One region of the Paraglaciecola sp. IT1134 genome, then DNA from elsewhere that is predicted to be linked to it. Evidence: predicted binding sites of a transcription regulator. Region 1 holds the regulator's gene; each other region holds the start of a gene.
What was found. Region 1 encodes FliA, which starts transcription of late flagellar genes. Its sites were predicted from a motif close to CTAAAGNTNNNNNNNNNNNNGCCGATA; they were not measured.
Positions count from the first base shown of each region.

Region 2: pomA (flagellar motor protein PomA) is a predicted target of FliA. The motif match lies at 1,603-1,629, and genes of this name have one in related genera.
Region 3: AC3RV5_RS21760 (DUF5610 domain-containing protein) is a predicted target of FliA. The motif match lies at 1,523-1,549, and genes of this name have one in related genera.

Region 1 is NZ_CM176486.1:3,666,577-3,669,856, reverse strand. Features, by position in the region: gene flhF (flagellar biosynthesis GTPase FlhF) at 1-517, shown strand, start outside; gene AC3RV5_RS16025 (MinD/ParA family ATP-binding protein) at 514-1,380, shown strand; gene AC3RV5_RS16020 (RNA polymerase sigma factor FliA) at 1,377-2,105, shown strand; gene cheY (chemotaxis response regulator CheY) at 2,149-2,532, shown strand; gene AC3RV5_RS16010 (protein phosphatase CheZ) at 2,566-3,280, shown strand, end outside.
Region 2 is NZ_CM176486.1:1,481,984-1,485,263, forward strand. Features, by position in the region: gene dxs (1-deoxy-D-xylulose-5-phosphate synthase) at 1-245, opposite strand, end outside; gene ispA ((2E,6E)-farnesyl diphosphate synthase) at 292-1,182, opposite strand; gene xseB (exodeoxyribonuclease VII small subunit) at 1,182-1,433, opposite strand; gene pomA (flagellar motor protein PomA) at 1,844-2,608, shown strand; gene AC3RV5_RS06405 (flagellar motor protein MotB) at 2,612-3,280, shown strand, end outside.
Region 3 is NZ_CM176486.1:4,986,984-4,990,263, reverse strand. Features, by position in the region: gene fabR (HTH-type transcriptional repressor FabR) at 1-329, shown strand, start outside; gene trmA (tRNA (uridine(54)-C5)-methyltransferase TrmA) at 326-1,423, opposite strand; gene AC3RV5_RS21760 (DUF5610 domain-containing protein) at 1,579-3,009, shown strand; gene AC3RV5_RS21755 (LuxR C-terminal-related transcriptional regulator) at 3,080-3,280, opposite strand, start outside.

The DNA.
Region 1 (3,280 bases):
GGCTTTTGAGCAAATATCTACCTATGCGCGTATTATCGGCTGCGGGGTAAAAAAAGCGCAAAACGCCGAAGAACTGTCTGATCTACTTTTTCAGTTCCGAAATAAACGCATCATACTAATTGATACAGCAGGTTTTGGCCAAAGGGATGTTAGACTGATACGGCAGTTAGAAACGTTAAAGCAAAGTGCATGTGCTAATATACAGAACTATTTAGTCATGCAGGCAAATAGCCAGTATCAAGTGATGCAACAAACCATTAATGCGTATAAGCAAGTTTCTTTGCAGGGATGTATTTTCACAAAATTAGATGAGTGTTACAGTCTTGGGGAAGCGATCAGTGCGGCTATAGAACACAAGCTTCCGGTGAGTTATGTTACCGATGGACAACGGGTACCTGAGGACTTAAAAGTGGCAGAAGCTAAATTTCTAATTACCAGTGCAGCCAGACTTTATAAACAACACGGATTAATTCATACTACTGGCCATTCAGTTAATAACGCAGTAGTGGCAGTATGATTGAGGATCAGGCGAGTAGCTTAAGACGAATGAATCAATCGCGATTGATAAAAGTGATAGCCGTGACGGGCGGCAAGGGTGGGGTGGGCAAAACCAATGTCACCCTAAACACAGCCATTGCCATGGCCCAGCAAGGGAAACGGGTGATGGTGCTTGATGCTGACCTCGGTTTGGCCAATGTGGATGTATTACTCGGTTTACGAGTGGTGAAAAATTTGTCACATGTATTATCTGGCGAGTGCACCTTGGATGAGGTGCTGGTAGAAGGTCCCTATGGCATTAAAATAGCGCCAGCCACATCTGGTAGTCAATCCATGACTGAGCTGACTCACACAGAACATGCTGGATTAATTCGTGCCTTTAGCGAATTACACACGCAAATAGACGTATTGATTGTGGATACGGCCGCGGGTATTTCCGATATGGTACTGAGCTTTTCCAGAGCGTCCCAGGATATAATGGTAGTGGTGTGCGACGAACCGACTTCCCTGACTGATGCCTATGCACTGATCAAAATATTAAATAAAGAGCACGGTGTCTTTCGTTTTAAGATAGTGGCTAATATGGTGCGCAACATGCGTGAGGGTCAGGAACTTTTTAGTAAGCTTAGTAAGGTCACCAATCGATTTCTGGATGTGGCACTGGAGCTGGTGGCCACAATACCTTTTGATGAAAACGTGCGAAAATCCGTACGCAAGCAAAAGGCCATAGTTGACTTGTATCCCACGTCCCCTGCAGCAATAGCCATTAGAAAATTGGCCCAGCAGGCTGCAAGTTGGCCGGTGCCCACTCAACCGGGCGGTCATTTGGAATTTTTTCTTGAGCAGTTGATTACTAAAAAAGCAGTAGGCGAAACCCGGTGAACAGCAAAACCTCGGCATATCAACAGTTAAACGATAAAAACGAACTCGTTGAACGCCATGCGTCGCTGGTCAAACGCATAGCGCATCATTTAATTGCACGTTTACCTGCCAGCGTCCTGGTTGATGATCTCATTCAGGCAGGAATGATAGGTTTACTGGAAGCGTCACGTAATTTCGACGGCACCAAAGGGGCCAGTTTTGAAACCTTTGCGGGCATTCGTATCCGGGGTTCTATGCTGGACGAAATCCGTAAGGGTGATTGGACACCGCGTTCGGTGCACAAAAATGGCCGCGCCATCACCGAGGCAATCAATCAGGTCGAACGACAAACCGGTCGAGATGCCCGGGACGTGGATATCGCACAAAAACTTGACGTCAGTCTCACCGCTTACCACCAAATGTTAGGGGAAGTTAACGCCGGAAAAATCATCGGAATCGAAGATATGGGCGTAAGTGAGGACGTGGTGAGCAATGAGCAAACCAAAGCGTCCGATACCCCCTTTGAAGTTCTGTTACAAGGCTCATTTCAAAAGGCGTTGGCTCATGCTATTACCACCCTTCCTGAGCGTGAAGCGATTGTCCTTTCGCTCTACTACGATGAAGAGTTAAACTTACGTGAAATTGGTGAAGTATTGGATGTCAGTGAGTCCAGAGTAAGCCAAATCCACAGTCAAGCCATGCTGAAGCTTAAAAGTCGAATGCAGACTTGGCGCACAAATGAATAAATAGCATAATAATAATTTGGGTTTCCCCTCACCGGAGATAGTTTTGGATAAAAATATGAAAATTTTGGTTGTTGATGATTTCTCGACCATGCGTCGAATCATCAAGAATCTATTAAAAGATCTTGGTTTTACTAATATTCAAGAAGCTGATGATGGCAGCACTGCATTGCCTATGTTGCAACAGGGCGATTTCGACTTTGTGGTCACCGACTGGAATATGCCCGGTATGCAAGGTATTGACTTACTGCGGGCTATTCGAGCCGACGAAAGGCTAAAACATACCCCCGTTTTGATGGTGACCGCCGAAGCAAAAAAAGAACAAATTATTGCCGCAGCTCAAGCTGGGGTAAATGGATATGTGATTAAACCTTTTACGGCAGCAACCCTGAAAGAAAAACTCACCAAAATATTCGAACGTTTAGGTTAATTCAGGCACATCCTGACAAGTAAGGAAGGCCCTATGACCTTTAGTTCTGCCCCGATGTCGTTAGAAGATGCGAAGACTCTGGTTACATTGCTGGAAAATGGCGATAACCAGGGTGCGCAAGCTCTTCTGGATACGGTAACCGAAAGTAATTCTGCCGAATTGTTTGCCGAAGTCGGTAAGTTAACTCGACAGTTACATGACTCGCTAAATAATTTTCAACTGGATGAGCGCATCGCCAATTTGGCCACGGAAGACATCCCTGACGCCAAAACCCGTTTGATGTATGTGATAGAAACCACCGAACAGGCCGCAAATCGGACCATGGATCTGGTGGACAGTTGTATGCCCATTGCGGAAAACCTGAGTACCGGCATAACCTCTATCTTGCCAGAATGGAAAAAGTTAATGAGTCGGCAATTGCAGTTGGGTGAATTTAACACCCTCTGTCATGACCTGAATGAGTTTCTGGAAGTCGGTGGTGCTGAATCCGCCAAACTAACAGAATTGTTGACCGAAGTATTAATGGCCCAAGGTTACCAGGACCTAACCGGCCAAGTTATTCGTCGGGTAATTGATTTAGTTAAGGAAGTTGAAGACAACCTGGTTCACATGTTGACCATGTTCGGTGGCGCGGCAATAAGCGAAAAGACTAAGACATCTGAAAAACAGGCCGATAGTGTAAAAGCGGAAGGCCCAATCATAGATGCTGCCAACCGTGAAGACGTCGCATCTGATCAGGATGATGTCG
Region 2 (3,280 bases), 2.2 Mb from region 1:
GCTTGATGACCCACGTCCCAAATTAGTCGGTCAAACGGGGTGTTATACACATAATGTAAGGCGACGGTCAGCTCGACAGTGCCCAGGCCTGAAGCGAAATGCCCGCTACTTTGGCTGACACAGGTGAGTAAATATTGACGTAACTCGGATGCCAGTTTCTTCAACTTGTCTTGAGGCAACTCCCTGAGTTGGGCGGGAGTATTGGCCAAGGCCAAAAGAGGGTAATGGGCTAGATCCAGAGTCATGAGTTGTGTATCTACTATTATTTGAATTTGGGTTTATCGATCACTTTTAGTGATTGCGAATAATGATGAAGTCGGCAAAGGACTGCAAAACATCAGTATTGTAGGGCAAAGCGGCCAAAGCTTGAAGTGCTTGTTGATGCAGTTCATGCAGATACTGGGTTGCGCCGTCTATACCTAGCATAGCAGGGTATGTGCTTTTGTTTTGCTGTTGATCCGATCCTTGGGGTTTACCCAACACATCCGATTCGCCAATCACATCCAATATATCGTCTTGTACTTGAAAGGCAAGGCCGATAGCCCGTGCATAGCTGAGCAATGATGCTTTGTGATTTGGGGCTAGATTGGTGGCCAGCTCCGCCGCCATTTGCACCGCGGCAACGATCAAAGCGCCGGTTTTTTTGTTATGTAAACTTTCCAATTCATCCTGGTCAATGCGTTTATTGGTGGCGGCCAAATCCATGGCTTGTCCACCGCACATGCCGTGATAACCAGCCGCGTTGCTTAGTATACGAATAAGACTGATGCGCTTTTTTTCGTTGCCTGGGGTGAGCGGGAAATTGGCTAAAACTTCAAAAGCCAGGGTCTGCAGCGCATCTCCGGCCAAAATAGCGTTAGCTTCGTCAAATTGAATATGGCAGGTGGGATGACCTCGGCGCAAATTATCGTCATCCATGGCTGGTAGATCATCATGTACCAAAGAGTAAGCATGGATGGCTTCAAGCGCCAGGGCGGGGGGATCGAGATCCGCTGGTATTACGCTTAACATGTCTCCCACGGCATAAACCAGAAAAGGGCGCATGCGTTTGCCGCCCATCAGCAAGGCATACTGCATGGCCTGCTTAAGCGTGCTGGCATGTTCAGGCAGTGAAGATATTTGGGCTTTTAACAATCCATCAATACGTTGATGGCTTTGCTGTTGTATGTGTTTGAAGGTCATTACTCGGGGGCGACTGAAGTGTCAAAATCGAGAAGCGATGTTTGGCCATTCTGCTCCATCAGTATTTGCACTTTTTGTTCGGCTTGTTTGAGTTTTTGCTGACTGTGGCGAGCCAGTGTTATACCACGTTCGAAGCTTTGCAGGGCATCTTCCAGGCTAAGCTCGCCTTGCTCCATCTGATTGACTATGGTTTCTAACTCCTGCATAGATTGCTCGAAGCTTAAATTTTCAGTTTTTTTGCGGCTGGTCATTGGTTTCAGTTTCGTTGTAATTTGCTCTACTGAGAGTTGAGCGCACCTTACCTGAGGGGGAAATGTCGGTCAAACACTTTTCAAGTTACTGCTGTGTTAAGCTACTTGCTAGGCACAGTCAGTCTTGACTTATTCTCAACCAATAGCAATTATAATTTGTTGAACTCTCCTACAGAAAAGTTCTACTTTGTCGATAAAATAGTGAGCCAAGGTTTTTATAGTGTATAAACCACCGCATACATGAGCCTGCTCCATTTGGGTTATCGTAGAATCTATGACTGTTGATGTCGGGCATCGCATGTCGGGCATCGCATGTCGGGCATCGTATGTCGCACATCGCATGTCGTATATTCCATGTCGGGTATTAGATATGGCATAACGCGTAATACGCTATTTGTTAGGAGTACAGTGTGGATTTAGCAACCATTATAGGCATTATTGGTGCCATGGGTTTTGTAGTCATGGCCATGGTGCTAGGCGGTGATCTTGGTATGTTTTTCAATGTACCTTCCATTCTGATTGTATTTTGTGGCACCTTGTTTGTGGTGTTGTCACAATTCACCTTGGGACAGTTTTTTGGCGCGGGTAAAATTGCTGGCAAAGCATTTATGTTTAAAACTGATTCGCCTGAATCACAAATTGAAAAAATTGTTGAAATGGCCGACGCCGCCCGTAAAGGCGGTTTTTTAGCCCTTGAAGAAGCTGAAATTGAAAACCCTTTTATGCAAAAAGGGGTCGATATGTTGGTGGATGGTCATGATGTAGAGGTAGTGCGCGAAACCTTGGCCAAAGATATTCATATGACCACTGAGCGCCACGAGTTTGGTGCGAGTATTTTTAAAGGCATGGGGGATGTGGCTCCGGCGATGGGCATGATAGGTACTCTGATTGGTTTGGTGGCAATGTTATCTAATATGGATGATCCTAAATCCATTGGCCCGGCGATGGCGGTGGCCCTGTTAACGACCTTATATGGTGCGGTACTGGCCAATATTGTGTGTTTGCCTATTGCCGAAAAACTCGGTAACCGCGCCGTGCAAGAAAAACTCAATCAAAGCCTTATTCTCGATGGCATCATTGGCATTGCTGATGGCCAAAACCCCCGGGTAATTGAGGGAATTTTGAAAAGTTATCTGGCTTCCGGCAAACGTGGCGGCACTGAGGAAGAAGGTTAACTTATGGCCGCAGCGCAAGAGTGTCCTAAATGTCCCCCAGCAGGGCTCCCGGCTTGGATGGGCACCTTCGCCGATTTGATGTCACTGCTGATGTGCTTTTTTGTATTGTTGTTATCATTTTCAGAAATGGATGTGCTTAAATTCAAACAAATATCAGGCTCGATGAAATTTGCATTTGGGGTACAAAACAAAATTGAAGTTAAAGATATTCCTAAAGGTACCAGTGTGATCGCTATGGAATTTCGTCCAGGGAGACCGGAACCGACCCCCATTGAAACAATCCAACAGCAAACGATCGAGATGACCCAACAAATGCTCGAATTTCAAGCTGGTAATGAAGATTCCGCCGGTGGCAGGCAAAAACAGCGCGGGGAACAAAGAGGGGGGGCAGCACAACAAACCGCCAGTGAACAATCGACGTCTAACGACAAAGCTAGCCAAGAAGAAATGAATGAAAAACTCAAAAAAGTGGCCCAGAAACTGGAAAAAGAAATCCTCGATGGTGCCATAGAGATGGAGGCCCTGGGGCAACAAATTACCATCCGCATCCGTGAAAACGGCTCATTTGCTGCGGGTTCGGCTTTTTTACAGCCGCAATTTAAACCCATTTTACGTAAAATTGGCACTTTGTTAGCTGATATGCCTGGAGACATAGAAATATCCGGGCACAGT
Region 3 (3,280 bases), 1.3 Mb from region 1:
TAGATACCTTTATGGAATTCATTTGTGCCAATAGCAATGTGTTCCGTTTGTTGTTACGGGAGCACACGGGTACATCACTAGCGTTTCGGGCTGCGGTGTTGAGGGAGATCCAGCATTTCATCGTGGAGTTGACCGATTACACTATGACAACCACGGGCTTGCCTTACCAGTTTGCTAATTTGCAAGCGGAAGCCATGGTCAAGTTAGTCTTTAGTGCCGGTGCTGAAGCACTGGATTCCGGCAGCGAGCAACAGGCACTCTTAGCTCAGCGGGTCAAGATGCAATTGAGGTTTATAGCCAATGGCGCAAAAGAGGCTGCCGGTATCTAACGGAGCTGCAAATATACGCCGCACTCGATATGGTGGGTGTAAGGAAATTGATCGAAAATCGCAAAGCGCTTGATAGCGTGAGTCTTTTGCAGGGTTAGCAAATTGTCTTTCAGGGTCTGTGGATTGCAGGATATGTACACAATGTTTTTATAGTTTTGTACCATGCTCAAAGTGTCATCATCCAGTCCTGAACGGGGCGGATCAACCAAGACTGTTTGGCAATCGTACTGGCTAAGATCGACTTCTGCTAGGCGCCTAAAGGTGCGTTCTTTATTTAAGGCCTGCACAAATTCTTCGCTGGACATGCGTAAAATAGTCACATTGTCGATATCATTCAGGTGCAGATTAACCTGGGCTGCTGCAACCGAGGATTTCGATATTTCGGTTGCTAATACCCGATTGAAGTTTTGTGCCATGGGCAAACTGAAATTCCCCGACCCACAATATAATTCGAGTAAATCTCCCTGGCTATTTTGGGTAACATCCAGTGCCCATTCTACCATTTTGCTGTTAACACCAGCATTAGGTTGGGTGAAGCTATTTTCGATCTGTTTGAATTGATAGACCCGGTTATTCACAGGTAGCTGCTCAATTACAAAATCTCTGTCGAGCAAAATTTTCTGTTTTTTGGCGCGACCTATGATATCGATGTTAAATTCTTTTCTGAGTTGATCTCGCACCTGTTTCATGGCCAGCCGCCAATCATCATCCAAAGGTTTGTGGTAGACCAGTGTGACAATAATTTCATCGCTGAGGCTACTCAAATAATCGACCTGAAATAGTTTTCTGCGAAGAATTTCATTGAATTTCAGCAGCCCCAGTAGTTTAGCCATTACCTGATTAATTAACTGGCTGGCGGATGGGAAGGTGACCACTCGGTATTTTTCACCGCTGGCTTGGTCAAACATCACATGATCCAGCGCTTCCCCATCATGCCAAATTCGGAACTCGGCGCGCATTCGGTAATGTAAGGGTTGCGATTGAAACACCTCCAATGCAGGTGATTGGAACGATTGAAACACATTGTTTATCTGCGCAACCTTATCCTGCAGCTGTTGTGAATATTCCGCCGGGTTAATCTCGGTTGGTCGCATAACATAGTTCCAGTGATTGTGTAGATTATGGCGCGGGATTTTAAGTGTTTTCCCCGGATCTGCAATATTAGTTTTATGCAAAGTAAAAGTAATTTTGTACTAAATTTCACCAGAGTGCAGCCGATAACCTTTATGAGGATAGTGAGGGATCTATTATGAATATTAATGAACTTAAAGCTTTTATGAGTGAAAAGCCCAAACATTTGGGTGCACAAAATAGTATGCAGAATCAGCTTAGGGATTCTGGGTTGCGCCAGGCTATTGGTATACAGGGCAGTGAGGTGTCTTTGCAAACCACTAAATTCAGTTCGAATACCGCTGTGGGGATCCGGGTATTTAACAACGCCCTTAATCAAAATTTGGCTATCGACAATCAACAAGCCAAACTCCCTAGCCCCGATGGGGAAGGAACCAGTGAAGCGAAAAAAAGCCTCTTCGATTTTGAAGAGATTGCCCGTAATGTGCTCAAATTTGTGGGCGGAGCGGTCAAAAATGCCCAAAGCAAAGGGGTGGATGACAAGGCGCTGACGTCCTTATTTGAGCAGGCGCGCTCCGGCGTACTTAAGGGGATCGCCATGGCTGAAAAAGACTTAGGCGACATAATGAATGACGAAATTAAGACCGGTATAACCCGCAGCCGAGACGCTATCGAGCAAGGCTTGCAAAAACTGCAGGATGAAATATTTGGCACGGCCGTACCAGTCCAGGATGCCCAGAGTCAAAAAATTCAAATAAGCCAACAAGCCAGTTATCAGCGCAATGATTCAGGGGAGTTAACTATTCGTACCTTAGATGGGGATGAAGTCAATATTCGTTTTGAAAACCTGGATGCATTCGAAATAAACCGTCAGATACTGGTTGAAACTGAGGAACAAAGTATATACGACCAACCTGTAGTGCGGCCCCTACCAGGGGCAGCAGAGGGGTTAAACCAATCCTATACAACGCCGTCAATTAAACAGGCGAGCACTATGCAGACCGACGAACCTGCACAGACCAGTGACTTGGCAGACAAAGAAGTGCAGCAAGTACAAACAAAAGCCGAAGTGTCTGTTACTCGAAGCTACCAGCATTTTGAAAGTAGTGCTTTTTCGTTTTCAGTCAAAGGTGATCTCGATGAGGCAGAGGTTGTTGCTATCGGCAAACTGGTATCTGATGCAAATAGTTTGGCTGATGAGTTTTTTAATGGTGATGTTGAATCTGCGTTTAATCAGGCTCTGGAGTTCGGTTTTGATGAGCAGGAACTAACCGGTTTTGCCTTGCAATTGACTCGGGTGGAGCAGTCACAATCAATTCAAACCTACGAATCAGTATCGCATTTTAACGAGGACGACCCCCGTGGCGATCCAGTCAAAGTGGTAAAGCCTGTTGCTCATTATCTGGATAAAATGTTGGACGTGATTGAGCAATCGAGGCAAACCCTGGAAAGTGGTGAGGAATACGACAATTTAATCAATGGGTTGATAAATCAGATGGGGGAGGTGCATACCCCTGACTTAATCACTGCCATTCAGCGCTTTTATTCCTTCAATCAGAGATTAATAGACGGTTTACCACTGAATTTAAGCAAACAAGGGCCACAATAATCGCTACCTTGGCAGGTGCATGTCAATTAATTTCCAATCACCTGCCAAGGCACATAATATCTGCTGCAAGTTAATCTTCAAGCTGCAATTGGTTAAGTATCAGTACCGCTTGGGTGCGGGTTTTGACTTCTAATTTACGAAACACCGCACTGATATGGGCTTTCACTGTCGCTTCACTGACATTAAGCTTATAGGCAATCTGTTTATTCAATAGACCCTCTTGAACAAGCTTTAATACCTGAAATTGCTTAGGGGTTAGCTCGGCTAGCTT